DNA from 3 places in the Serratia sp. Ae19-1 genome. Region 2 is predicted to be linked to each of the others. Evidence: predicted binding sites of a transcription regulator. Region 2 holds the regulator's gene; each other region holds the start of a gene.

Region 1 (9,647 bases), on a different contig from region 2:
TCCCCGCTCTCCCTGCGAATGAGCGGTAAGACGGGTGGTACGAAACGATCGGCGGCGCATTGAGGCGCCCGGCGATCGGCCGGGCGCAGGATGCCAGACGGAGACTAAAGCCTAGCAAAAAATCGCCGTTTTGCGATCAACGAGCCGCTTCGTAAATGCGGCGGCTGACGTCCAGGGTGATGTCCTGGTGCTCGCCTAAGGCGGTCATGCCGTGCTGATGCAGCTTGTCGAGCAGCGCCGGAATGCTGCTGCCGTCGAGCCCATAATCCGCCATGCGGGTCGGCACGCCCATTTGTTCGAAGAAGGCGCGGGTGGCGGCGATGGCGCCGTCGATGCGGCTCTCTTCGCTGCCTTCGCGCAGGCCCCAGACGCGTTCAGCGTACTGCAGCAGTTTTTCGCGCTTCTGCGCTTTCTTCTCGTGCAGCAGCGCAGGCAGCACGATGGCCAGCGTTTGCGCATGGTCGAGATCGTGCATGGCGGTCAGCTCGTGGCCCAGCATGTGAGTCGCCCAGTCCTGCGGCACGCCGGCGCCGATCAGGCCGTTCAGCGCCATGGTGGCGCTCCACATCACGTTGGCGCGCACCGCATAGTTTTCCGGCTCGGCCAGCGCGCGCGGGCCGTCTTCCAGCAGGGTCAGCAGCAGGCCTTCGGCGAAACGATCCTGCACCTTGGCATCGACCGGGTAGGTCAAATACTGTTCCAGGGTGTGTACGAAGGCGTCGACCACGCCATTGGCTACCTGGCGCGGCGGCAGCGAGTAGGTCACCACCGGATCCAGCACGGCGAAGCGCGGCTGCACCAGCGGCGAGAAGAAGTGCTGCTTGTCGCCGCTGCTTTTACGAGTGATCACGGCACCGCTGTTGGATTCTGAACCGGTGGCCGGCAGTGTCAGCACGCAGCCCATCGGCACCGCGTCGGTGATGTGGCTGCCGACGGTTTGCAGAATGTGCCAGGCGTCGCTGCTGGCCGTATAGCGGGCGGCGGCGGCGATGAACTTGGTGCCGTCAACCACTGAACCGCCGCCGACCGCCAGCAGGAAATCGATGTTTTCCGCTTTCACCACCTCGACCGCTTTCATCAGCGTTTCGTAGGTCGGGTTAGGCTCGATGCCGGAGAACTCCCGCACGTCGCGGCCGGCCAGCGCGCTATGCACCTGATCCAGCACGCCGTTTTTCTTTACGCTGCCGCCACCGTAGGTGATCAGGATGCGTGCGTCCGCCGGGATCTGGCCGGCCACGTCGGCAATTTGCTCCTTGCCGAACAGGATTTTGGTTGGGGTATGCAGAATGAAGTTTTGCATGGCTAATTTCTCTCTTTCTGTCAGGCGGGCGCCAAAGCGGCGCAAAGGTGTCTGGCCCGTATTGTCAGGAAGCGGGCGGCAACGCACAATGCATATTCCTGTCGGGTTCTTGCCTATTCCTACAAGTCGCTGTAGAAATAGAGAGTTTTAAATTATTATTTATGCCGAATCGTTCTGACTGTAAGAGGGTGTTTCCGTGATTGAAATCGATGCGCTGCGCGGCCGCATGGCGCGCCAGGCGATGGCTATCGCCAGCGGCAATGGCTACACGCCGTCGCCGGTGCCGCGGGTGAAGATTTTGTATGTCGATCGCCACAGTCCGCGTCAGCCGGTGATGTATGAACCGGGGATCGTCATCGTTTTTCAGGGGCACAAGGTCGGTTATTGCGGCAATAAGAAGTTCCAATACGATCCGCGCAACTACCTGCTGATGACGGTGCCGCTGCCGTTTGAATGCGAAACCTTCGCCAGCCCGGAACTGCCGCTGGTTGGGTTGGCGGTCAATATCGATACCCAAATGCTGCAGGACTTGCTGATCGACATCGGCGACGACGACTACCTGATGCAACCGCGGGCGGAGAGCAACGGGGTGAACCTGGCGGAAATGACGGAAGAGTTGCTGTGCGCCACCGAGCGTCTGCTGGACGTGATGGCCAATCCGCTCGACGCCAGGGTGCTGGGGCCGCAGATCGTACGGGAGATTCTCTACTATGTGCTGCGCGGCGCCTGCGGCGCCTCGCTGCAGGAGCTGGTGAATCGCCATACCCACTTCAGCCAGATCGCCAAGGCGCTGCGGCGCATAGAAAATCAGTATGCTGACAATCTCAACGTCGAGCAGCTGGCCGGCGAAGTCAATATGAGCGTGTCGGCGTTCCATCACAACTTCAAGGCGGTGACCAACACTTCGCCGCTGCAGTATGTGAAGTCGTACCGGCTGCACAAGGCGCGCCTGCTGATGGTGCATGACGGCCTGAAGGCCAGCACCGCGGCGATCCGCGTCGGCTACGAAAGCGCGTCGCAGTTCAGCCGCGAGTTCAAACGGCTGTTCGGCATGACACCGAGCGACGAAGTCGCCCGGCTGCGCGACGCCAACCCGCTGCTGCTGGAGGGGTGAGTCGCCGCCGGGCGGCGAGTTATGGGGTCAATACGATCTTGCCGAACGGCCCGCGATCGAGGTGATCCAACGCCTGGGGCAGTTGATCTAAGCGGTATACCTGGTCGATCACCGGTTGCAGTTTGACGGCGTCCACGGCGCGCACCAGGTCTTCCAGCGCGCGGCGGTGGCCGACGCCGATGCCCTGAATCACTGCGGATTTCAATAGCAATGGGCCGGCGGGGGCGGAGATTTCGTTGCCTTCCAGAATGCCGATTACCGAGATACGTCCTCCCACCGCCACGGCCCGCACCGAGTTGCCGAGATTAGTGCCGCCCACGGTATCCACCACATGGTCGATGCCGCGATCCTGGGTCAGCTGATAGACCTTCTCCCCCCAGTCGCCATGCAGACGATTGATGCCGTGGTCGGCGCCCAGCGCCTTGGCGCGCGCCAATTTTTCGTCGCTGCCGGAAGTGACGTACACCTCGGCACCCTGCGCTTTGGCGATCTGCAGCGCGAACAGCGCCACGCCGCCGGTGCCTTGCACCAATACCGAGTCGCCGGCGCGCAGTCTGCCTTGCTCCACCAGTGCGAACCAGGCGGTCAGCCCGGCGCACGGCAAGGTGCTGGCCTGAGCATCGTCCAGCGACGCCGGCGCCGCCACCAGCCAATCTTCATGCAGTATCACGTATTCCGCCAGCACGCCCTGATAAAAACCGCCGAGGGTGTGATAAGGCACCCGGCGCGCATCGCCGTAGGGTTTTTGCTCGCCGTCGAGCCAACCGGGGCTGAAGGTGGAAATGACGCGCGCGCCGGGCTGAAAGCGGCTGACGCCGGGACCGATGGCATCGACCTCGCCGGCCATGTCCGAGACGGGAGTGAACGGCTGCGGCAGCGTGAGCCCCATGCCGCTTTCTATCATCAGTTTGTCACGGTAATTGAGTGAGATAGCCTTCACTTTCACTCTGATTTCGTGCGGCCCCGGCTGTGGGATGGCGCTTACGCTCAGCTGCAGGTGCTCACGCCCCAGGGTGCCCATCGTCCAGCGTTGCATGGTGTTGGTCATGATGTTCTCCAAAGTCAGCGATTAACAGACCTGCCGATAATATCGTTGATGAAGGTTCGCCAGTGGCGATAAGATTTCCGCAGATTGTTTCTTTCAGAGCGACAAATCATGAGCGATCGGTTGAACGGCATTTCGGTATTCGTTACCGCCGTGGAGGCGGGCAGTTTTGCAGTGGCGGCCAGCCGGCTGCATCTTTCGCGTTCGGCGGTCGGCAAAACCATCGCCCGGTTGGAGCAGCGGCTGGGGGTGCGGCTGTTTCATCGCACCACGCGCAGCCAGAGCCTGACCGACGACGGTGCGCTGTTCTACGAGCGTTGCCTGCGGGCGCTGGAGGAGATCCGCGGCGCAGAAACGCTGCTGGAGTCGGGAAAACGACAGGTCAGCGGCCGGCTGCGGGTGTCGATGCCGGTGCTGTTTGGCCGCATGTGCATTGCGCCGCTGCTGACCGAACTGACGCGCGAGCATCCTGGGTTGGAGTTGGAGCTATCGTTCAGCGATCGGGTGGTGGACCTGATTGAGGACGGTTTCGATATGGCGATTCGCAACGGTACACTGGCCAACAGCAGCGGCTTGGTGGCGCGGCGTATCGGCGATCACCGCATGGCGCTGTGCGCCTCGCCGGCCTATCTGCAGCGTCGCGGCGAACCGCATAACATTGAGCAGTTGGCGCAGCATGAGGCGGTGACCTACATGCGCGCCGGCGCGCGGCGCAGCTGGCGGGTGCTGGACGAAGGCGGCAAGCCGCAGGAGGTGATGCCGAACAACCGGCTGCAGATGGACGACCTGCAGGCCATTGCGGATGCGGCGACGGCAGGATTCGGTATCGCCTGGCTGCCGTGCTGGCTGGTGCGTGAACAGCTGCTGAGCGGGGCGTTGGTGCGCTTGCTGCGCGATCGGCCGGGTGCGGCCTTTGAAGCGCATGCGGTATGGCCGCACACGCCCCATCTGCCGCTGAAGGTGCGGCTGGCGGTGGATACGCTGGTGAGCAAGTTGCCCCCCAGCCTGGCGCTGGTCGAAAAGGCGCTATAACGCGCCGGGCTTAAGACGAGGCGGCGCGCTTCTTGCGCCAGATCACCAACATGGCGCCCAATAAGCCGACGAACAGCAGCAGCAGCGGCAGCAACATCAAGCCGGTCATCACCTGACTTTCGTGGCGTTTCACCAGCGGGATTTGGCTGAAAGCGTAGCCGAGGCCCACCAGCGCACAGACCCAGATCGCCGCGCTCAGCCAGTTGAACACCTGAAAGCGCGAGCTATTGAGCCCGGAGATGCCGGCCATGGTTGGCAGCAGTGTGCGCACGAAACCGAGGAAACGGCCGATCAGCAGCGCCGTCAGCCCATGGCGGTTGAACAGGCTGTGCGCGCGCTGGTGGTATTGCGCCGGCAACTGCAGCAGCCAGCCTTTTACCAGGCTGGTATGGCCCAGCCAGCGGCCCTGGATATAACTCAGCCAGCAGCCGAGGCCGGCGGCGGCGGTCAAAATCAGCAGAGTGGGGGCAAAGCCCATCACGCCTTTGGCGATCAGCGCACCCGACAGCAGCAGCAGGCTGTCGCCGGGGAGGAAGGAGGCGGGCAGCAGTCCGTTTTCCAAAAACAGGGTGGTGAAAAGCACGGCGTAAACCACCCAAATCACGCTTGGATCGGCGAGGGCGACAAAGTCCTGCTGCCAAAGCGCATGAATAATATCTCGTAATACATCCATTTTATGTCCTGTTGCATGCCGGTTGCGCCCGGGGTCACGTTCTCCAGGATGCGGCGGTTACCGTATCTGACAGTTACCCGGTTAGTGTACCGCTAATAGCTTAAGCCGACATTAAACGAGACGAAGAAAATTACCGGAATCCGCCTTAGCGCACGCCACTGAGGCGATCGAAACCGGCGGCCAGATCGGCGATCAGGTCTTCGACGTTCTCCAGGCCGATGTGTAAGCGCACCAGCGTGCCGGAGAAGTCGACGCCGCCCGCCGGGCGGATCGCTTCCAGTTCTTCCGGTTGGTTGGCCAGGATCAGCGACTCGAAGCCGCCCCAGGAGTAGGCCATGCTGAAGTGGCTGAAGTTGTCCAGGTAAGCGGCCAACTGCGTATCGTCCAGCCGTTCCTTCAGCACGAAAGAGAACAGTCCGTTGCAGCCGCTGAAGTCGCGGCGGTAGAACTCGTGGCCCTTGCAGCTCGGCAGGGCCGGATGATTGACCGTCGCCACCTCCGGCCGCGCGGCCAGCCAGTTGGCGACCTCGATGCTGCTGCGTTCGTGCTGTTTCAGCCGCACGCTCAGGGTGCGCAGGCCGCGGCTCGCCATGTAGGCGGTGTCGGCATCCACCATCTGCCCCATCAGATAGGAGTACTCGCGCAGTTGGTCCCAACAGCGCGCGTTGGCGACGGCGGTACCGAGCATGTAATCGGAATGGCCGATCAGGTACTTGGTGCCGGCCTGAATAGAAATGTCGATGTCGAAATCCAGCGCCTTGAACAGCACGCCCGCCGCCCAGGTGTTGTCGATCATGATCACCACGTCCGGCGCCACGGCGCGAATGGCCTGCACCATGGCCGGGATATCCTGCACTTCCAGGGTGATGGAACCGGGGGACTCAAGGAACACCACGCGAGTATTGGGTTGGATCAGATTGGCGATGTCGGCGCCGATCAGCGGATCGAAATAGGTGGTGCTGACGTTCATGCGGCCGAGGATATGGGTGCAGAAATCCTGGGTCGGCTCGTACACCGAGCCTGTGACCAGCAGGTGATCGCCGGCGCCGACGAACGACAGGATCGCATTGGCCACCGCCGCCGCGCCGCAAGGGTACAGCACGCAGCCGGCGCCGCCCTCAAGCTCCACCATCGCATCCTGCAGCGCAAAGTGGGTCAGGGTACCGCGTCGGCCATAAAACAGCTCGCCGTGGGCGCGCTGTGCGGTGGCGTGTTTTTTGGCGGCGACGGAGTCGAAGACCAGGGAAGAGGCGCGTTGCGTAACGGGATTGACGGAGCCCTGGGTGTAGCGTTTGCCGCGGCCGGCGCCGATCAGCGTGGTTTCGATGTGTTTTGACGTCATGGTACCTGGCTCACCTCTGGTTGCTCTGCACGTGCCCGTTTGCGATAGCCCTTACGTTAGCATGAGTTAATATAGCCATCCAGACGTTTTAACTTCTGGATATAGAAACGGCTATAATTGGCTGCCGGTCACGCATTTCTCGCGTCATCCTTCTGCCGAGTGGGAAGAGAGAAGCCCATTCCTCGGCTGAGGCGCCGTTCGGCAGCGTGGTCTTGTTGCACCGTTGTGGGATAAAAGTAACGAAATCGCCCTATAAAAGGGGCTTTTAGCGCTGAACGGACGCGGATTGGCACTTTGCGGCTAGGCTGTCTAAAATTTTCTCGTTTATTTGGTAAATAATAATGAGAACTACTATCAATCCCCGGTTGGTTTGATATGATCGCACGCTGAATTATTCCTTAATTTTGATCGGTAATGGGTGGAGGCACAGCGTGAAAACGGCTGGCAAGAATTTAAATCAAGGATCGTTCGGTCAGGGCCGGGCGCAGTGGGGCAAGGCCTTTGGCCGCAGCCTGATGGCTTCTATGGTGCTGGTCGTGGGGCTGGCCGGCAGCGCGCAGGCCGCGCCGGCGACCAACCCGGCCGTTACCGAAAGCGTTGCGCCGAGCACCGCGCCGGCAGCCGCCGCGCCTGAGAGCATCACGCCGGTGAACCCGGCACCAACGATCCAACCACCGGAAACTCGCGGCATGGACCTGTCCGTCTGGGGCATGTATCAGCACGCCGACGCGGTGGTGAAAGCGGTGATGATCGGCCTGGTGTTGGCCTCGATCGTGACCTGGACCATTCTATTCTCCAAGGGCAGCGAACTGCTGCGTGCCAAGCGCCGTCTGCGCCGCGAACAGCTGACGCTGGCCGAAGCGCGTTCTCTGGATGAAGCCTCCGAACTGGCGCAAAACTTCTCACCGGAGAGCGTCAGCGCGGTATTGCTGAACGACGCGCAAAATGAGCTGGAGCTGTCTGCGGAATCCAACGACAACAACGGCATCAAAGAGCGCACCGGTTTCCGCCTCGAGCGCCGCGTAGCGGCCTACAGCCGCAACATGGGCCGCGGCAACGGTTTCCTGGCCACCATCGGCGCCATCTCGCCGTTCGTCGGTCTGTTCGGTACCGTGTGGGGCATCATGAACAGCTTCATCGGCATCGCCCATTCGCAGACCACCAACCTGGCGGTCGTGGCGCCGGGCATCGCGGAAGCGCTGTTGGCGACCGCACTAGGTCTGGTCGCGGCTATCCCTGCCGTCGTTATCTACAACATCTTCGCTCGCGTCATCAGCGGCCATCGCGCCCAGGTGGGCGACGTAGCGGCACAGGTCTTGCTGCTGCAGGGCCGTGATTTGGATCTGGCCGCGACGGCGGAAGCCAAGCGCTCACAGCACGCACACCAACTGCGGGCGGGGTGAGTCATGGCGATGCGCTTAAATGAAGATCTGGACGACAGCGGCGAACTGCATGAAATCAACGTAACGCCGTTTATCGACGTCATGTTGGTGCTGTTGATCATCTTTATGGTGGCCGCGCCGCTGGCAACGGTAGATATCCGCGTCGATCTGCCGGCCTCCTCCGCCAAGCCGCAGCCGCGGCCGGAGAAACCGGTGTTCCTGTCGGTGAAGGCCGACAAGCAGCTCTACGTCGGCGATCAGCCGGTGAATGCCGATCAGCTGACTTCGGTGCTGGATCAACGCACTCAGGCGAACAAAGAAACCACCATCTTCTTCCAGGCGGACAAGAGCGTGGACTATGAAACGCTGATGAGCGTGATGGACACTCTGCGTAAAGCCGGCTACCTGAAAGTGGGGCTGGTGGGCATGGAAGGCGCCGCCAAATAGCGGGCTGATGAAACAGAAAAGGGCGCTTCGGCGCCCTTTTTTACTGGTTCAGAGATATCACTCTCCGGCCAACAAAGCCCGGGAACCGGCATGGCGCCAGCGGATACGGCCCGGCAGATAAAGCGCGTTCTGTTCCAGCGGCCGCTCGTCGATCAGTGCGGTGACTTGGTCGAAGCTATATTGCGCCAACGCCCGGCAGTCCTGTGCGACGGTGTCGATCTTCAGCGTCATGCAGTCGAACAGGTAGTGATCGTCGAAGCTGCACAGGTGGATGTCGCTCTCCATCAGCTGATGTTGAGTCAGATAACGCAATACCCCTTCCAACAGGCCGCAGGCGGCGGTAAACAGCGCTTTGGGCGGCCGCCCCAACTGTGCGCAAAGCTGAGCGAACATCTCGTAACCTGAGCTGGGATGATAGTTGCCGTTGATGATCCATTCCGGTTTGCACGTTATGCCGGCGCGCTGCAGGCCAAGCTGGAAACCGGCCAGCCGATCGCGGGTCGGCGAAATGCGCGGCTGCCCGCCGAGAAAATAGATCTCGTCCGGATGTTGGCGCGCGACCTTTTCCACCAGGTCGGCGGTCGAGTTGACCGAATCGGTGATCACCAGCGGCAGTTCGGAACCGGCGATCAGACGATCCATCTGCACCACCGGTAGCCCGGCGTTGATCTTCTGGTATTCGGCATCGTTCAACTGGCTGGAGGCGACGATCAAGCCGTCCACCTGCCGCTGCACCAGACTGTTCACCGCCATCATTTCCTGCGCTGGGTTTTCATCGGTGCAGGCGATCAACAGCTGCAGCCCGGCTTCGCGGCATAGCGTTTCCAGCTCGCGCGAAATCACCGCAAAACCGTAGTTGGTCATCTCCGGTACGACCAACCCCAGCGTGTGGCTGCGGTTGGAGCGCAAAGAGCGGGCGTGGATGCTGGGCTGATAATGGTGTTCGTGCGCCAGCGCCAGAATGCGATCGCGGGTGTCGTCGGACACCCGGTATTCCTTGCTGCGGCCGTTCAGCACCAGGCTGGCGGTCGATTTCGACACCCCGGCCAGCGTGGCGATGTCACTGATGGTAATGCGTTTATTTTTTTTCACTGACGCCATCTGAAGTCATCGGAGGATGCGTCATTCTAGCATGCATGGCGTCAGCGGCCAGTATTCCAACGCCAGCGGCGCGCTCCCGCACAGCCGCAGTTGCGGCTCACCAGCCGGGAAGTAGCGTGCGCTCATCACCGCCTCGCCATGATTGATGAAAATCTCCACGCTGGAACGATCGAACAGCAGTTGCAGATGCGTGACCGGGCCGCGCCAGTAA
Region 2 (9,647 bases):
CAACCATAAATTCTTTAAACGCCTCGCGCAGCGGAGCGAACACCGGATGTTTGCGGTTTTCAATCATCACTTCGGAGAACAGTTTCAACCCTACCGCGAAGGCCGCGCTCTGTTCAGGGCCGAAGTTCAGATCGTCACGCGCCCGGATGCGCTCGACGATCTCGAGAATATCGTCGTGGTTAGTCACCTCAAAACTCAGCGGTGTTTTCTCGACGGGGTTGCCCTGGCGATCGCTCAGGGCTTCAACGGTAATGTTAAAACGGTGGCCGGGCATCAGTTCTTCTCCTGCTGCGTGGGTTGAATTTGCATTTCGCTTTCGATCGCCGCCACGGCGGTCAACAGCGCGGCGTTGATGCGCTCCACCTGCTGCGGCGTAAGATCGGCGCGCATCACGTTGCCGCGCAGCAGACTGCGCAGACGGTTCATGGCGTCGTAAATGCCTTCCGCCAGGTTGCCGTGCCGATGATGCTCGCGGCCGGCGCCCGCCAGACGCGCCAGAATGACTTCAACTACCTGTTGATGCTTTTGCAGCTCGCCCTCGCCCGCCGTGGTGATGCGGTAGCTTTTGCGGCCGTTGCCGGTGGTGAGCGGTTCGAGAAAATCCTGCTCTTCCAGCAGCGTCAGCGTGGGGTAAATCACCCCCGGGCTCGGCACGTACAGGCCGGAAGAGGCTTCTTCGATCGCTTTGATCAATTCGTACCCGTGGCTGGGCTTGCGCGCCACCAGCGCCAGCAGTACCAGGCGCAGATCGCCGTGTTCGAACAGGCGATGACGCCCGCCGCGGCCACCGCGCCCGCCTCGGCCATGCTCTTCGCCGTCGCCGCCGAAGTGATGGCGCCCGCCGCGATGATGGCGGCCATCGCCTGCTTCGCATTCATGGTGGTGGTGGTGATGCCGGTGCAAACCTAATCGATGAAACATGGTGTGATACCTCGCTTTAACAGTGAACATCAATACGAGGTTGTTTAGATATATCTAAACAGCGTCGATAACGCTAATCTAGATCGATATATCTAAATGCGCAAGCCTGCGCCGAGAAAAAGATATATCTAAATTACAGGCATAAAAAAAGCGCTGTAAAAACAGCGCTTTTTATCAGACGAGAACAGCGATTATTTGGCGGAAGCCAGCACTTCGCTGACGATTTCGACCGCTTCGTGCTCGATTTTCTCGCGGTGTTCCGCCCCGAGGAAGCTCTCGCAGTAGATCTTGTATGCCTCTTCGGTACCGGAAGGACGGGCCGCGAACCAGCCGTTGTCGGTCATCACTTTCAGGCCGCCGATCGAAGCGCCGTTGCCCGGCGCAGCAGTCAGACGCGCGGTGATCGGGTCGCCCGCCAGGGTATTGGCCTTGACCATCTCCGGCGACAGCTTGGACAGCGCCGCTTTTTGCGCCGCCGTCGCCGGCGCCTGGATGCGGTTGTAGCTTGGCGCACCGAAGCGCTTGGCCAGATCGTCATAGTGATGCTGTGGATTTTCACCGGTTACCGCGGTGATTTCAGCCGCCAGCAGACACATGATAATGCCGTCTTTGTCGGTCGACCAAGGTTGGCCGTTGAAGCGCAGGAACGAGGCCCCGGCGCTCTCTTCGCCGCCGAAGCCCAGGCTGCCGTCGAACAGGCCGTCCACGAACCACTTGAAGCCGACCGGCACTTCCACCAGCTTGCGGCCCAGATCGGCCACCACGCGGTCGATCATCGCGCTGGACACCAGCGTTTTACCTACCGCGACATCGGCGCCCCACTGCGGGCGGTGCTGGAACAGGTAGTTGATGGCCACCGCCAGATAGTGGTTCGGGTTCATCAGGCCTTTCGGCGTGACGATGCCGTGGCGGTCGTAATCCGGATCGTTGGCGAACGCCAGATCGAATTTGTCGCGCAGCGCCAGCAGGCCGGCCATCGCCGACTCGGACGAACAGTCCATGCGGATGATGCCGTCGTGGTCCAGGTGCATAAAGCGGAACGTCTGATCGATGGAATCGTTCACCAGCGTCAGATCCAGCTTGTAGTGCTCCGCCACGCGTTGCCAATAGGCGATGCCGGAACCGCCGAGCGGATCCACGCCCAGCTTCAGACCGGCGCGTTGGATGGCCGGCATGTCGACCACCTCAACCAGCCCTTCGACATAAGGCTGCACCAGATCTTTGGCGTGCAGATGGCCGCTGTTCCAGGCCTTGTCCAGCGACTGGCGCTGAACGCCCTTCAACTGCTGCGCCAGCAGGTCGTTGGCGCGCTTTTCGATCACCGACGTCAGGTTGGTGTCGGCCGGGCCGCCGTTCGGCGGGTTATACTTGATGCCGCCGTCTTCCGGTGGGTTATGGGACGGCGTAATGACGATGCCGTCGGCCTGCGCGCCGCCGCGGCGGTTGTGGCACAGAATGGCGTGCGATACCGCCGGCGTTGGCGTGAAGCCGTTGTTTTCCTGCACGATCACATCGACGCCGTTGGCGGTCAGCACTTCCAGCACGGAAATGAAGGCCGGTTCGGACAGCGCATGGGTGTCCTTGCCCACATAGCATGGGCCGGTGGTGCCCTGCTGATGACGAACTTCAGCGATCGCCTGGGCGATGGCGAGGATGTGCGCTTCGTTGAAGCTGTGGCGCTGCGCGCTGCCGCGGTGGCCGGAGGTGCCAAATTTCACCGCATGTGCGGGATTGCCGGCTTCCGGTTGCAGCACATAGTACTGCGACGTCAGCTGGGCTACGTTGATCAGATCGCTTTGGCGGGCGGGCTGCCCGGCACGTGGATTATTCGCCATCGACATATCTCCCTCATCCCTGTCGGTGACCGGGCAATATGTCGCGCACGGCCATCATGACGGGCTGTTCGCTAAATTAGACGGTACCGCAAACTTTCTCGATCAGTTCCGCCGGGAACTGCATGGCCTGCATGATGTGTTCGATCATGCTGCGTTTGCGGCCGGTATTGGTATTGGTGATCACCCAGTAAGGGGTGCCCGGTACATGCTTCGGCTTGGTGTGCGTGCCGTTGGCCAGCAGGGTCTGCTGATCGCCGGCGAAATAGGTGCGGGTACGGCCGGTCAACGCCTCGGTGGCAGCGGCGAAACCGGCGGCATCGAGGGTGTACAGCGTGGACAGCACCAGCATGAAACGGTTGACCGCTTTGTTCTGCTCGGCGTATTCATCCGACAGCAGCAGTTCGCGCATGGCGCGCACGCGATCGCGCGGACGCTGCGCCGGGGCCGCCTTTTCCAGCTCGACGGACTGCGACGCACTGGCGGCAGGCAACGCGCGCACCGGCTGACCGGCGGTGAATTTCAACATGCGGCGTAAAATATCGGACGCGCTTTCACCGATGTGTTGCGTGTGGCTGGCAATATAACGGTAAAGCTCTTCGTCGACTTCAATAGTTTTCATCTTTATCCAATACTGTTTTTTCTACTTAGAACCTGAAGCCAGATCCTGCATTCAAGCCATGGGATTATAAGGTTAAAAGCGCTGGAGCGAACACAACAATGTGCCTCCGGACGGCAAATGCAGACTAATACCTATAGCCGGCACTGCCAAGCCCGCGCCGCGAAAATTCCGCATGATTCATCGTGCGATTCAATCATGATACCCTAATCTGAATCTCTCTCAGTATGAACTTCGCCATGAAATTACATTATCAACTGCTGGCCGCCGAGTCAGATGCGCTGCCGGTGCTGCTGATCCACGGGCTGTTCGGTAATCTGGACAACCTGGGCGTGCTGGCACGCGATCTGCACCAGCAGCACAGCGTGATCAAAGTCGATCTGCGCAACCACGGCCTCTCCCCGCGCGCCGACGACATGAACTACCCCGCCATGGCGCAGGATCTGCTGGCGCTGCTCGACGAACTGCAGCTGGATAAAGCGATCGTCATCGGCCATTCGATGGGCGGTAAAGCGGCGATGGCGCTGACCGCCATCGCGCCGGAGCGCATCGCTAAGCTGATCGTCATCGACGTGGCGCCGGTGGATTACCAGACTCGCCGCCACGATGAGATCTTCGCCGCGCTGAAGGCCGTCAGCGCCGCCGGCATCACCCAACGCCAGGCGGCCGCCCAGCTGATGCGCGACTATCTGCAGGAAGAAGGCGTGATCCAGTTCCTGCTGAAGTCCTTCCACAATGGCGAATGGCGCTTCAACCTGCCGGTGCTGATCGAACGCTACGAAGACATCACCGGCTGGCAGGACGTGCCGGCCTGGCCGCATCCGACGCTGTTCATTCGCGGCGGCCTGTCGCCGTACGTGCAGGACAGCTATCGTGCGGACATCGCCCGCCAGTTCCCGCAGGCCCGCGCCCATGTCGTCGCCGGCACCGGCCATTGGGTGCACGCCGAAAAACCGGACGCGGTGCTGCGCGCCATCCACCGTTTCCTCGACGAAGCCTGAAAAATACGCTCATCTGGCGAAAAAACGCGCTAAAGATAACGGCTTAGCGCGTTTAGCCCGCAGTTAGGCATTGTCGCCGCTCCATCTGCTGGGGTAATATGGCGCGCTATAATTTTGCCGCCGCGCCAGCGCGTTCGCGAACGCCGGTTCGGGGGTGAATTTGGGTTAGGGTTTATTGGCCCGAAGTGTGTTAACCGATGCCTCCGGAAGCGTGCGAGCGCTTTTTGATGCAAACTCCCTTGCAGTACCGCTACCTATGGCAAAAGAACAAACGGATCGCACGACGCTGGATCTGTTCGCAGATGAACGCCGTCCGGGGCGCCCGAAAACCAACCCGCTTTCCCGCGATGAACAGCTTAGAATCAATAAGCGCAATCAGTTACGGCGCGATAAAGTGCGTGGATTGCGGCGCGTAGAGCTGAAAATCAACGCGGATGCGGTGGACGCCCTGAACAAACTGGCGGAACAGCGCAACATTAGCCGCAGCGAACTCATCGAGCAGATGCTGTTGGCGCAACTGGCGGAAGAACAGCCGGAACATTGATCTCTTCGGCCGCACGCGCGGCGCGGCGTTAAGGACAACGCCGGATCGACCACGCTTTTCTTCATTCTCCGGCATCGCATAAATGCGATAAAACCCCGGCGCCACTTTCTGGCATGATACGCATTTACCGGCAAGAGACTGCGCCTGTCGGCGCTCGCCCCGTTGCGAAAGGCTCTTGTCATGGCATCATTTTAATCGGCGTCAGCGGCGGCAGTGCTGGCATCGAGTAATGCAATTACTTGAATTTAAAGGTTATACGCGATATGGCTACTGTAGGCATTTTCTTTGGCAGCGACACTGGCAATACCGAAAACATTGCCAAAATGATCCAGAAAATTCTCCAGAAACAGTTTGGCGACGACGTCTCTGAAGTACACGACATCGCTAAAAGCAGCAAAGAAGACCTGGAAGGGTTCGATATCCTGCTGCTGGGTATCCCGACCTGGTACTACGGTGAAGCGCAGTGTGACTGGGATGATTTCTTCCCGACGCTGGAAGAAGTCGATTTCAACGGCAAACTGGTGGCGCTGTTCGGCTGCGGCGACCAGGAAGACTACGCGGAATACTTCTGTGACGCGATGGGCACCATCCGCGACATCATTGAACCGCGCGGCGCGGCCATCGTGGGCCACTGGCCGACCAAAGGCTACCACTTCGAGGCCTCCAAAGGCCTGGCGGACGACAACCACTTCATTGGTCTCGCGATCGACGAAGACCGCCAGCCGGAGCTGACCAACGAGCGCGTCGACGCCTGGGTCAAACAGATCGTCGAAGAGCTGAGCCTGGCCGATATCGTCGGCTAAACGCCGCAACTGGCGAAAGGTTGAACAAAGGCCCTGTAAAGTGCATAGTGTGCGCACAGGGCCATCATCGGCAGCAGGGATTGCTGCGATAGAAGCTACAGATTTGTAACTTCCCACCCCGTCAAGGTAGACTGAGTTATCGGTTTATCCCACCCATCAAGGCGTTGCATGCAAAACATGCAATAGTGCAATTATATCTTTGTTAACAACCGGCGGTTTCCATTTAGTACAACCGGTTCTATAATGAGACGCATTAACTCTTTGTGCCGACCGATGCCACAGGCGAGTACGCCTCAACTTGATTAGCATAGTAACAGGACTGAATTCGCATGACCGACAACAACATCGCATTGAAGAAGGCCGGCTTAAAAGTCACGCTTCCGCGACTCAAAATCCTGGAAGTACTGCAAAATCCGGAATGCCATCACGTCAGTGCGGAAGATTTGTACAAAAAACTGATTGATATGGGCGAAGAGATCGGCCTGGCAACGGTTTATCGCGTACTGAACCAGTTTGACGATGCGGGCATTGTGACACGTCACAATTTCGAAGGCGGCAAGTCCGTGTTCGAACTGACCCAACAGCATCACCACGATCACCTGATTTGCCTGGACTGCGGCAAAGTGATCGAATTCAGTGACGAATCCATCGAAGTGCGCCAGCGTGATATCGCCAAGCAGCACGGCATTAAGCTCACCAACCACAGCCTGTACCTGTACGGCCACTGTGAAACCGGTGACTGCCGCGAAGACGAAACGCTGCACGACAAGAAGTAAGCCTGACCGGTTATGAAAAACCGCCTCACCCTGAGGCGGTTTTTTTATGCTTGCTGAACGGTGAGCAAAAAAATCCCCGGACCAGCCGGGGAAAGATCATGTCATGAAATACTACAATTGCAGCGGCACTGCGACTCCACGTACTGCTCTCACTTTCACGTCCGCTTCACGCCGACACGCGCAGAGGCGGACGCATTCCCCCTTCGTTAAGCGGCCCGCCGCCATGACGACAGGCCGATGCGCCGGGCTTAGACCTTCTCGGCGCGGCTGTAACGTTTACCGTCCGGACTGACCGAACGCACCTGCACCTCACCCGATACCGCCGGCTTGGCCTTGGCGTCATAACGCTGCCACTGCTTGCCGCCGTCGGTGGAATACTCGATGCCCAATCCCGGCAGCGCGATATTCGCCTCCAGCTTGCCGCCCGCTACGCGTGCGCCGGGCACCGGCAGACGATAAGCGACGCCGCCTTTGTCCAGCTTGGCCAGTTCACGCTGGCCCAGGATATTGGCGAAGCGCAGCCAGTCTTTCTCCAGCGCCTTGGTGTCGACAAAGTGGGTCTCCCCGCCTTTGTATTCGCGGCCGGCGCGATAGTCCTGCTCCCAACCGGCGCGGTGCCAGGCGCGTTCGGCCACCGACAGCGCGCGCGGGAAGATCATGTATTCCATCTGCGGATCGGTGCGCTGGGTTTCGCTCCACAGCTGAGCGGACAACCCGTAGGCTCCCGGCCACGGCTTGTCGCTCTTGGCGTTGAAGTGGTTGCCGTCGCGATCGACCGAGGTTTCCGCGTTCTGCGGCATGTTGTCCGGCGCGAAGCTGAACACCTTGCGCTCGTCGCTGAAGCGGGTACCCCAGTAGTAACCGCGCTCGTCCGGGTTCACCTCGTAAGGGAAGTCCATGTAGACGTAGTCCGGGTTGGAGACCACCACTTCATACCCTTTATTGGCCCAATCGTTGACGCTGTCGAAACCGCCCCAGTACAAGGTATCCCAGAAGTTGACGCCCACGCGCGAGGTGGCGAACGACTTCGCGCTCTCGGCGTCTTTCAGGCCGTCCTGCCAGGCCTGCATTCTGTCGATGCCGTGCGCCTTCACCAGCTTGCTGACCTCCTGGCCGAAGTAGCTCGGCAAGTGCTCCATGTCGGCCACCTTGCCTTCTTTGATCATCGTCTGGCAAACCTGCGACTTGGCCCACGGCTTGTCTTCGTTGCTCTGGTCGATGACGCCTTTACCCGGCTCCGGTTTCGCCTTGTCGGTATAGCCGGCGCCCAGGCGGATGTTTTTCGCCTCGTCGCCGCCGAAGTGCCAGGTTTTGATCGGCTGCCCGGCTTCTTTATGCATCTGGGCGATCTCGCCGATCACCTTGTCGACAAAGCGCTGGGAAGAATCCAGGCACGGGTTCAGGTAGCTCTGGCGGTTAAAGAACTGCACGGAGGTGGTATTGGAGGTATCGGTCGGATCCACCAGGCGGAATTCGTTAGCCTCCTGCTCTTTTCCGGCGGCATGCAGCTTTTTATAGCGCGCCTCCATCGACACCACCGCGGCGCGGGCGTGCGCCGGCATGTCGATCTCAGGGATCACTTCAATCTGGCGCGCCTGGGCGTATTTGATGATGTCGATATAGTCCTGACGGCTGAAGAAACCGCCGTAGACGTCCGGCCCCTGGCCGTACTGCGGCAGCAGGCAGGTGGTTTCGGTCAGATCGTGGCAGCGCTGGCCGCCGACTTCCGTCAACTCTGGCAAACCGGGGATCTCGATACGCCAACCTTCATCATCGCTCAGGTGGAAGTGGAATTTGTTGAGCTTGTAGGCCGCCATCTGATCCAGCAGACGCAACACAGCATCCTTCTTATGGAAGTTGCGCGCCACGTCGAGGAAAATGCCGCGATACTGGAAGCGCGGCGCGTCGCTGGCGTCCAATGTAGCAATCTTGCCGCTGCCGTCGGTCGGCACTAACGACAGGATCGACTGCAACCCATAGAACACCCCGGCCTGATCGAAGCCGATCACCCGCGCCTCTTTTTTGCCGATCTTCAGCTCATAGGCGCCCGGCACCGCCATCGCGCCTTTAAACTTGCCCGGCTGGATATCGGTCTTGATCGGATAGCCGTTGGCCTGAACCGGCACGCCCAGCAGCGCGAAGCGCTGGGTGACGACATCTGCCGCCGGCTTGACCAGCGTGCTAAGATCCGGCGAAACTCCTTTGCGCAGATCGGCGTCCTGCGCGTGGACCTTCACCTGCATCGGCGTCGGCACGATCTGGCCGCGCAGCACGCCGGCGGGCAGCGTCTGCAGATCGGCATTGCTGACAAAGCGCGAAGCCGGCGTCATCAAAATGTTTTTGTCGTCTTTGGTGCGCTTCCACTGATCGCCGGTGAACGGCGCCACGAACTGGTCCAGGTTTTCGGTGTCGGTATTCGCCAGCATTTTCGGCTTGGCGTCGCCGGACGTGGCATACCAGCGCGGCAGGAAGTCATTTCTAAACAGCTGCCAATATTCGGCGACCACCGGGATTTCCACCGCCTTGCCCGCAGGGAAACCGCTGAATTTGGCGGTCGGCTCCAGCTTGTACAGATCGCCGGTGAGGTGGGCTATCTTGAACTGATCGTTATCCACCCGCAGGGTCTGGCGCGGGCTGTGGAAATAGATGACCCAGTCCTTGCCGTCGATCGCCTGGCCATCGTTGCTGAGGGTGAACAACACCCGGTTGCAAGAGGCCCAGTCGGCGCCCAGCGCCGCGCAATCCACGCCGTTTTCGCCGGCGCGGTTATCCAGCATTTTTACGTTCAGCTTCAGCTGGCTCAGTTGATCCACCAGCTGTTGATCGGCCATGGCGTTTCCCATGCCGCCCAGGAATCCCATCGTTGCCGTCAAGGCGGCAAGCGCGCTCAGTTTGAATGCGTTCATGATCTCGTCCTTCTTAATTATTGTTATCGCGAATTTCTTGCCACAGCTTGCCGCACTTGGCGTCGTAAGCCTGACCGTTACCGCTGTGCACCGCCATAATGCAGTTCTGATAATCCATCACCCGCACCGTTTCCTGCGCGGCGAACTGCTGGTGCTGCTTCTCTTGTTTCAACACGTTCAGCACCGCCTTGCAGGGCTGCAGACGCTCCGGCGAACCTTCGGCGGTGTTGATGCAGGCGCTGTAA
Region 3 (9,647 bases), on a different contig from region 2:
CGTGGTGCACCCGATGACCGCACTGGGCCGTGAGATGGGCCTGAAAGCGGTCACCGGTTACGCCAAGAAAGCGTTCTGAACCCCGGGCGTCAGACCTTGGTGGTGAAATACGCCTTGGTCTGATAGGGCACGGTTATCGTGTCCTGGCCCTGCAGCTCCTCTTCTTCCGCCACCAGTTGGCGCAATTGATCGATAACCTGCTCCTGTTGCGGCTGCGGCAGCGCGGCGATAAAGCTGGTTGAACGCACGCGGTTGTAGATCACGTCCTCCACTGCGCCCCGGTGGCCCAGCATAAACACCTGCTCCTGCAGAGGTTCAAAGCCTTTGAACGGGAAGAACTTGCGCCATTCACCGGTATAGAAACGCGGCGCATCGCCTTCGTGGCGATCGACGATCTGATTCAGTTTACGCACCCAACCGACGCGCGCATCGCGCATGTTCCACACCAGACCGAGTTTGCCGCCGGGCTTGAGAATGCGCTGGATTTCCGCCAGCGCCTGCGGCGTGGCGAACCAGTGGAAGGATTGGGCGCACACCACGGCATCGACCGACTCGTCCGGCAGCGGGATCGCCTCGGCGGTGCCCGCCAGCGTTTTCACCTGCGGCAGCGCCGCCGACAGTTTTTCCAGCATTTGCGGCACCGGTTCGACGGCGATCACCTGCGCGCCGGTTTCCAGCAGGCGCGGGGTGAACTTGCCGGTGCCGGCACCGAGATCGATAACCGTCATGCCGGCGTGCAAACCGATGACGTCACGCAGCCAGACGGCGATTTCCGGCGGGTAATCCGGCCGGCCTTTCACATAGCGATCGGCATTGGCCTGATAGCCTTCGGCGGCGGCGTGATGAATCGAATGGGTCGGGGTGGTCATATACCTGGCTCCTGGCTGAAAAAACGTGCGGCTACAGTATAGGCGGAAGAAAATGTTTAGCGCGGCATCCGGCGCACGTTTTTCATCTTTTCCGCCCGCGTGTTCAACGGCCGAGCAGGCGGCGATTGAAGTCCTCGAGGCGCCCTTCGGCGAGCCGCGTGAGCATGGTCTTGCTCCAGCTGGCGGAGAGGCCGGCCACCGCCAACAGGCGGCGGTACTGTTCCGCGTCGAACGGCATATGCCAGGCGATGGCGATAGCTTCGGCGACCGTCACGTCGCTGCTGCGCGCCGCCAGCGCCAGCGGACGGTCGCCGCTGACCGCGCCCGGCGACACCACCCGATACAGCCAGCCGCAGCGGCCGCTTTGCTGCATCAGCACCGAAATGTCCTCGATGGCGAAGTGATAATTGAGCTTGAAGCACGGCGAGCGCGGCTGGGTGACCTGGATCAGCGCCTCGCCCCAGCGGAAGATGTCGCCCATAAACACATTGTGTTCGGTCAGCCCTTCGGTGGAGATGTTCTCGCCGAAGGCCGGGGCGCAAAATTGCTCGGCCTGCGCCGGAAACTGCTCGCGCCAGTGGGCATAATGCTCGCGCGGGTAGTGGCACAGCGCGCGGTCCGGCCCGCCGTGGTAGCTTTTTTCGGCCTGTTCGTCGCCTTCCAGCCCGAGCGGCGTGAGCCGGATGGCGCCATCCACCTGGCGTTTGGCGATGGCGCTGGGGCGCCCGCCTTCATAGGGTTGGATGCTGCCGATGTAAACGTCTGGGTGATGCATGTGCGCCTCCGTGTCTCGCGTCGAGGGCTCAGCATAGCCTGAGTTGTTCCCGTACACTACCCGGCGTTTACCTGTACGGAAGGATGTGTTTTTCCTGTCTATATTTAGGCTTTTATCGTCGAGAAAAAACCATGCGTTTCATTGTATTGAGGCATGCGGAGTCAGAATGGAACCGCTCGGGGATTATTCAGGGGCGAAGTGACAGTCCGCTGACAGAAGAGGGGCGACGTCAAATCGCTGGGCTTGGCGCTCGCTTGCAAATGTTATCGGTCACTTTGTTGATCAGTTCACCGGCTGGCCGGGCTTTTACGACAGCGGAGACGTTGGCTGAGAGATGTGGCTGCACTGTGCAAATGGATAAGCGTTTGCAGGAGCAAGATTTTGGCCGACTGGAAGGATTATCTTATGCGCAGGCCATGCGCGATTATCCTGAAGCGACGCAGTGCCTCTTTGCCGGTAAGGCAGAGGCGTCGGCTCCGGGAGGGGAGAATGCTTATGAGGTTGCCTGGCGCCTGATGGCTTGTCTGTCCGATCTGGCTGTCGATGGACAAAATCAAACGCTTGGTGTGGTTACGCACGGCCATGCTCTGCAGGCACTGATTTGGTGGCTTAAAGGGGCTGACCCGCAGGAGGACCTCCGCAGATACGGTCATCGCAATTGCGGCTACGCAATGCTTGATGCGACCGCCTCTGGTTTTAATTTGTTGAATTGGGGAGTCGCGACCCACCTGTTGCCACAAAGATAGGGCGAGGAACGGATATTCCTCGCCTGAGGGCGTCAGAAGGTGGTCCAGTTCTCTTCCGCTGCGGCGTTGGCGGCCGCGGGTTTTACGGCCGGCGCTTTCGGCGCGGCGGCTTTCACGGTGGCGGGTTCGGTCTGCTCCGCCAAACGGAACACCGAAACGCTCTGCAGCAGCATCTCCGCCTGCTCTTCCAGCGAATCGGCGGCGGCGGCGGACTCTTCCACCAACGCGGCGTTCTGCTGGGTGGTGTGGTCCATTTCTACGATCGCCTGGCCAATCTGGGCGATGCCGCGCGTCTGTTCATCGGAGGCGGCGGCGATCTCGGCCATGATGTCGCGCACGTGGGTAACCGAGCGGACGATCTGCTCCATGGTGTTGCCGGTGCTTTCCACCAGTTCGGTGCCGGTTTTCACCCGGCTGACCGATTCGGCGATCAACCCTTCGATCTCTTTGGCTGCCTGGGCGCTGCGGCTCGCCAGGCTGCGCACTTCGCTGGCGACCACCGAGAAGCCGCGGCCCTGTTCGCCGGCGCGTGCCGCTTCGACAGCGGCGTTGAGCGCCAGGATGTTGGTCTGGAAGGCAATGCCGTTGATCAGGGTGGTAATTTCGGCGATACGTTGCGAACTGCTGGAGATATCGCGCATGGTGCTGACCACGTTTTCCACCAGCTTGCCGCCCTGCTGCGCGGTCTGCGAAGCGTCGGTGGCCAGCTGATTGGCGTGATGGGCGTTGTCGGCGTTCTGTTTCACCGTGGCGGTCAGCTGTTCCATGCTGGCGGCGGTTTCCTCGACCGCCGCCGCCTGCTGTTCGGTACGGGAAGAGAGATCGGTGTTGCCGGCGGCGATTTCCGCCGAGGCGGTGGAAACCTGGCTGACGCCCATCTGGATCTTTTCAATCATGGTGCGCAGATTTTGGCTCATCGCCGCCACCGCGTTCAGCAGCTGCCCCAGCTCATCGCGGCGGGTGCTGGTCTGCGCCTGGCGCAGGTCGCCGCTGGCGATGCGTTCCGCCATCGCCAGCGTGCTGTGCAGCGGACGGATGATCTGCAGCGTGATGCGCCAGGCGATAAGCACTCCGGCGATGATGGCGATCAGGGTGGTGATGCCCATCTGCAGCTGCGCCAGATTGATGTTGTTGCGCGTTTGCACCAGCTCGTCCTGCATAAAGGCGTTCACCAGCGTGCCGATCGCCTGCGCGCGTTCGCCGAGCTGCCGGCTGATCTGCTGCTCGTGCTCATAGGCCGGCAGGTAGGCCGCAATGCGGTTTTTGTAATCGTCCAAAGCGGCCAGCAGCGGCTGCAGCTGCGGGCGCTGCGCGTCGCTGACCCGGCGGCTCAGGGCGTTGGCCGCGTCACGCGCGTCGTCAATGGCCGCCATCAGCGGCGCCTCGGTTTCCTTGTTCAGGCTCAGCAGCAGGCCGCGCGCGCCGTAGCGCACCTGGGTCAGCTTTTGGTTCAGCTGGATAAAGGCCAGCTGCAGATCGCCGTTGGTCAGCTGACGTTCCACCTGGCTCAGGCTGGCCTGCACTTCCGACATGTTCCAGCTCTGGCGCACCGCATCTTTGGCCGCCACCGCCTGCTCAAAGACTTTTTGCTGCTGCTGGTATTCCCCGATCAGCGTCACCAGACGCTGCAGATCCTTGCGGCTTTGGGCGTCCCAGTCCAACGCCTGCCCCTGGTCTATCAGTTTGACGGCGTTGTCGATATTGGCGCGATTGTTCTGAATATATTCCGGCTGGTAGGTCTGGCCATACATGGCGCGGTTGTATTTGGCCTGATTGATCTCCTCGTTCAGCCGGTTGCTGAAGTCGATGCGATCGGCGCGGGATTCGATGATGTGCAGGTATTGCGCTCCGGTGCCGGCGATGACGACCGCCAACAGCAGCAACAGCGCGAAGCCGAGACCGAGCTTTTTACCTACGGTGAGATGAGTGAACTTTCCTGCCAATGCTTGCAATGCCGCCATAGCGTTTTTCCTTCTCCGGGCGAACGTCAATTGAACAAACCATCGGCAAGAAGTGGTCAAACTTTAGCGGATTTCAGGCAAAAAAATACCCGCCGGCGGCGGGCATCTTCATCAGCGGGGGCGAATTACTTCTTCGCAGCGAAGCGTGCGGCCGCTTCGTCCCAGTTGACCACGTTCCAGAACGCCTTGATGTAGTCAGGGCGTTTGTTCTGATATTTCAGGTAGTAAGCGTGTTCCCATACGTCCAGACCGATGATTGGGAAACCGGAAGCGCCGGCGACGGCTTCGCCCATCAGCGGGCTGTCCTGGTTGGCGGTAGACACCACGGCCAGTTTGCCGTCTTTCAGCACCAGCCAGGCCCAACCGGAACCGAAGCGGGTGGCTGCGGCTTTTTCGAACTCTTCCTGGAATTTCTCAACGCTGCCGAAATCGCGCTCGATGGCCGCTTTCAGATCGCCGCCCAGCGTGGTGCCGGTTTTCAGGTTTTTCCAGAAGAAGCTGTGGTTGGCGTGGCCGCCGGCGTTGTTGCGCATGAAGGTGCGTTTGTCGGCAGGCACTTTATCCAGATCCTGGATCAGCTCTTCAACGCTGTATTTGGCCAGCTCAGGGTAGGCTTCCAGCACGGTGTTGGCGTTGTTGACATAGGTCTGGTGGTGTTTGGTGTGATGGATTTCCATCGTCTGCTTGTCGAAATGCGGTTCCAGTGCGTCGTAAGCGTACGGCAGGGATGGCAGTGAATAACTCATAATCATCATCTCCAGTGGTGTATGGGCGGCGCAAAGGGCGAGCACCGCGTAAGCAGTCGGATCATTATAGTTAATTAAATGATATTGAAAATGATTATCAATGCCCTGTGAAGTGTGTGGTTAATGAACAAATCGCTGCGTTAACAGACTGATAGAAAAGAAGCCTTGAGCGCCACCTGATGCCCTCGCGCCGACATGTTGGTTACTCTCTATACTGTAGAGAGCGCCGGGCCTGTACAGACGCCGAAATGTATCGAAATGTGCCAATGCGTTCACTGAATGAGCACGAGTGTGTAACAACCACAAGCACGCTGTGGTAATATCGCCGCGTCGCGTATCAGCATAACAACAGTGACATTAGCGCTCTGCCGTTTTGGCGAAGAGCGCCATTTGAACAATGTGACAATCGAGTGTAAAGGAGACCCCCATGCAGGTCAGCAGAAGGCAGTTCTTTAAGATCTGCGCTGGCGGTATGGCAGGAACGACGGTGGCCGCGCTGGGCTTTGCCCCTGAAGTGGCGTTGGCGGAAACCCGGCAGTACAAACTGCTGCGCGCCCGCGAGACCCGTAATACCTGTACGTATTGTTCCGTCGGCTGTGGGCTGTTGATGTACAGCCTTGGTGATGGCGCCAAAAACGCCAAAGAAAGCATTTTCCATATCGAAGGGGATCCGGATCATCCGGTAAACCGCGGCGCGCTTTGCCCGAAAGGTGCCGGCCTGGTTGACTTCATCCACAGCGAAAGCCGCCTCAAGTACCCGGAATATCGGGCGCCAGGGTCGGACAAATGGCAGCGCATCAGCTGGGACGACGCCTTTACCCGCATCGCCAAGCTGGTGAAAGAAGACCGTGACGCCAACTTCATCAAAACCAACGATCAGGGCGTTACCGTCAACCGTTGGCTGACCACCGGCATGCTGTGCGCCTCGGCCGCCAGCAACGAAACCGGTTTTCTGTCGCAAAAATTTAGTCGCGCTCTCGGCATGCTTGCCGTAGACAACCAGGCGCGTGTCTGACACGGACCAACGGTAGCAAGTCTTGCTCCAACATTTGGTCGCGGTGCGATGACCAACCACTGGGTTGATATCAAGAACGCGAATTTGATTATCGTCATGGGCGGTAATGCGGCGGAAGCGCATCCGGTGGGGTTCCGCTGGGCGATGGAAGCCAAAATACACAACAATGCCAAGCTGATCGTAATCGATCCGCGCTTTACCCGAACCGCATCGGTGGCGGACTTCTACACGCCGATCCGCTCCGGGACCGACATCGCTTTCCTGTCGGGCGTGTTGCTGTATCTGATGACCAACAACAAATTTAACCGCGAGTACGTCGAGGCCTATACCAACGCCAGCCTGCTGGTGCGGGAAGACTTTGCCTTCGAAGACGGCTTGTTCAGCGGCTACGACGCGGAAAACCGCAAGTACGACAAAACCACCTGGAACTATCAGTTCGACGAGAACGGCTTCGCCAAGCGCGACGTCACGCTGCAGGATCCGCGCTGCGTGTGGAACCTGCTGAAGCAGCACGTGAGCCGCTACACCCCTGACGTGGTGAACAACATCTGCGGCACGCCGAAGGACGATTTCCTCAAGGTGTGCGAATACATCGCCGAAACCTGCGTGGCGGATAAAACTGCGTCGTTCCTGTATGCCCTGGGCTGGACTCAGCACTCGGTCGGCGCGCAGAACATCCGCACCATGGCGATGATCCAGCTGCTGCTCGGCAACATGGGCATGGCGGGCGGCGGCGTCAACGCGCTGCGCGGCCACTCCAACATCCAGGGTCTGACCGATCTCGGCCTGCTGTCGCAGAGCCTGCCGGGCTACATGACGCTGCCGTCGGAGAAACAGACCGATCTCGAGACTTACCTGAAGGCCAACACGCCGAAGGCGCTGCTGCCGGGCCAGGTGAACTACTGGGGCAACTACCCGAAATTCTTCGTCAGCATGATGAAGACCTTCTACGGCGACAAGGCGCAGAAGGACAACAGCTGGGGCTTTGACTGGTTGCCGAAGTGGGACAAAGGCTACGACGTGCTGCAGTACTTCGAGATGATGGCGCAGGGCAAGGTCAACGGCTACTTCTGCCAGGGCTTTAACCCGGTGGCGTCGTTCCCGAACAAAAACAAGGTGGTGGCTTCACTGTCCAAGCTGAAGTTCCTGGTGACCATCGATCCGTTGAACACCGAGACCTCCAACTTCTGGCAGAACCACGGCGAGTTCAACGAAGTGGATCCGTCGCAGATCCAGACCGAAGTGTTCCGCCTGCCGTCCACCTGCTTCGCCGAAGAGAACGGCTCGATCGTCAACTCCGGCCGCTGGCTGCAGTGGCACTGGAAAGGCGCGGACGCCCCGGGCGAAGCGCTGAACGACGGCGAGATCCTGGCGGGCATCTTCAGCCGCCTGCGCGAGATGTATGCGCGCGACGGCGGTGCGGTGCCGGAGCAGGTGCTGAACATGCGCTGGGACTACCTGACGCCGGACAACCCGGCGCCGGAAGAGGTGGCGCAGGAGAACAACGGCAAGGCGCTGGCGGATCTGCTGGATGCCGACGGCAAAGTGCTGGTGAAAAAAGGCGAGCTGCTCAGCTCGTTCGCGCAGCTGCGCGACGACGGCACCACCGCCAGCGGCTGCTGGATCTTCGCGGGCAGCTGGACGCCGGCCGGCAACCAGATGGCGCGGCGCGACAACGCCGATCCGTCCGGCCTCGGCAATACGCTGGGCTGGGCCTGGGCATGGCCGCTCAACCGTCGCATCCTGTACAACCGCGCCTCGGCGGACCCACAGGGGAAACCTTGGGATCCGAAACGCCAGCTGCTGGAGTGGGACGGCGCCAAGTGGGTCGGGGCCGATATCCCGGACTACAGCACCGCAGCACCGGGCAGCGACGTCGGGCCGTTCATCATGCAGCCGGAAGGCATGGGCCGCCTGTTCGCCACCGACAAGATGGCGGAAGGGCCGTTCCCTGAACACTACGAGCCGTTCGAAACGCCGCTCGGCACCAACCCGCTGCACCCGAACGTGGTGTCCAACCCGGCGGCGCGCGTGTTCAAGGACGATCTGGCGGCGATGGGCAAATCCGACAAGTTCCCGTACGTCGGCACCACCTATCGTCTGACCGAGCACTTCCACTACTGGACCAAGCACGCGCGGCTGAATGCCATTGCGCAGCCGGAGCAGTTCGTGGAGATCGGCGAGAAGCTGGCGGAGAAGAAAGGCATCAAGCAGGGCGATACCGTGAAAGTCAGCTCCAACCGTGGCTACATCAAGGCCAAGGCGGTGGTGACCAAGCGCATTCGCACGCTGCAGGTGCACGGCCAGGAAGTCGACACCATCGGCATCCCGATCCACTGGGGTTACGAAGGGGTGGCGAAGAAAGGCTTTATCGCCAACACGCTGACGCCGTTCGTCGGCGACGCCAATACGCAAACGCCGGAGTTCAAGGCGTTCCTGGTCAACGTGGAAAAGGTGTAACGGAGACGAATTATGGCCATGCAATCTCAAGACATCATTCGTAAATCCGCCACCAATGGCTTCACGCCGGCGCCGCGCGCCCGTGACCACCAGGAAGAAGTGGCCAAACTGATCGATGTCACCACCTGTATCGGCTGCAAAGCCTGTCAGGTGGCCTGTTCCGAATGGAACGACATCCGCGACGAAGTGGGGCACAACGTCGGGGTGTACGATAACCCCGCCGATCTGACCGCCAAGTCGTGGACGGTGATGCGCTTCTCCGAGGTGGAGGAAAACGGCAAGCTGGAATGGCTGATCCGCAAGGACGGCTGCATGCACTGCGCCGATCCGGGCTGCCTGAAGGCCTGCCCGTCGGAAGGCGCGATCATTCAGTACGCCAACGGCATCGTCGACTTCCAGTCCGAGCACTGCATCGGCTGCGGCTACTGCATCGCCGGCTGCCCGTTCGACGTACCGCGCATGAACAAGGACGACAACCGGGTGTACAAGTGCACCCTGTGCGTCGACCGCGTGGACGTCGGCCAGGAACCGGCCTGCGTGAAAACCTGCCCGACCGGCGCGATTCACTTCGGCACCAAGGAAGCGATGAAGCAGGTGGCGGCGGATCGCGTCAGCGAGCTGAACACCCGCGGCTACCAGAACGCCGGTCTGTACGATCCGGCGGGGGTGGGCGGTACGCACGTGATGTATGTGCTGCACCACGCCGACAAACCGCAGCTGTACCACGGTTTGCCGGACAACCCGAGCATCAGCCCGGCGGTGACCTTCTGGAAGGGCGTGTGGAAACCCCTGGCGGCCATCGGCTTTGCCGCCACCTTCGCGGCGAGCGTGTTCCACTATGTCGGCGTCGGGCCTAACCGCGTCGAAGATGAGGACGAGCACGACGAGTCGCATGACGAGGAGACGCGCAAATGAGAAAGGAAAAGCCCATTCAGCGTTACAGCGCACCGGAGCGCATCAACCACTGGATCGTGGCGTTCTGCTTCGTGTTCGCCGCCATCAGCGGGCTGGGGTTCTTCTTCCCCTCCTTCAACTGGCTGATGAACATCTTCGGGACGCCGCAGCTGGCGCGCAT

The links. The regulator Fur, encoded in region 2, represses iron uptake genes when iron is present. The targets are predictions, from matches to a motif close to ATAATAATGAGAACNACTATCAA.
Region 1: exbB (tol-pal system-associated acyl-CoA thioesterase) is a predicted target of Fur. The motif match lies at 6,842-6,864, and genes of this name have one in related genera.
Region 3: sodA (superoxide dismutase [Mn]) is a predicted target of Fur. The motif match lies at 5,176-5,198, and genes of this name have one in related genera.

What each region holds. Positions count from the first base shown of each region.
Region 1 is NZ_JBCHWD010000013.1:1,705-11,351, forward strand. Features, by position in the region: gene yqhD (alcohol dehydrogenase) at 137-1,300, opposite strand; gene AAIE04_RS24030 (AraC family transcriptional regulator) at 1,527-2,414, shown strand; gene AAIE04_RS24035 (zinc-dependent alcohol dehydrogenase family protein) at 2,434-3,462, opposite strand; gene AAIE04_RS24040 (LysR family transcriptional regulator) at 3,571-4,491, shown strand; gene AAIE04_RS24045 (DedA family protein) at 4,502-5,164, opposite strand; gene metC (cystathionine beta-lyase) at 5,310-6,506, opposite strand; gene exbB (tol-pal system-associated acyl-CoA thioesterase) at 6,938-7,909, shown strand; gene exbD (TonB system transport protein ExbD) at 7,913-8,335, shown strand; gene AAIE04_RS24065 (LacI family DNA-binding transcriptional regulator) at 8,393-9,436, opposite strand; gene AAIE04_RS24070 (sucrose-6-phosphate hydrolase) at 9,458-9,647, opposite strand, start outside.
Region 2 is NZ_JBCHWD010000001.1:349,607-359,253, reverse strand. Features, by position in the region: gene AAIE04_RS01760 (DUF3861 domain-containing protein) at 1-274, opposite strand, end outside; gene AAIE04_RS01755 (PadR family transcriptional regulator) at 274-921, opposite strand; gene pgm (phosphoglucomutase (alpha-D-glucose-1,6-bisphosphate-dependent)) at 1,113-2,756, opposite strand; gene seqA (replication initiation negative regulator SeqA) at 2,833-3,375, opposite strand; gene ybfF (esterase) at 3,600-4,373, shown strand; gene ybfE (LexA regulated protein) at 4,630-4,917, shown strand; gene fldA (flavodoxin FldA) at 5,181-5,720, shown strand; gene fur (ferric iron uptake transcriptional regulator) at 6,050-6,496, shown strand; gene AAIE04_RS01720 (beta-N-acetylhexosaminidase) at 6,745-9,402, opposite strand; gene chiQ (ChiQ/YbfN family lipoprotein) at 9,416-9,647, opposite strand, start outside.
Region 3 is NZ_JBCHWD010000002.1:514,711-524,357, reverse strand. Features, by position in the region: gene AAIE04_RS07810 (YibL family ribosome-associated protein) at 1-79, shown strand, start outside; gene AAIE04_RS07805 (class I SAM-dependent methyltransferase) at 90-869, opposite strand; gene yiiM (6-hydroxyaminopurine reductase) at 973-1,644, opposite strand; gene AAIE04_RS07795 (histidine phosphatase family protein) at 1,776-2,390, shown strand; gene AAIE04_RS07790 (methyl-accepting chemotaxis protein) at 2,423-4,351, opposite strand; gene sodA (superoxide dismutase [Mn]) at 4,477-5,097, opposite strand; gene fdnG (formate dehydrogenase-N subunit alpha) at 5,525-8,572, shown strand; gene fdxH (formate dehydrogenase subunit beta) at 8,585-9,487, shown strand; gene fdoI (formate dehydrogenase cytochrome b556 subunit) at 9,484-9,647, shown strand, end outside.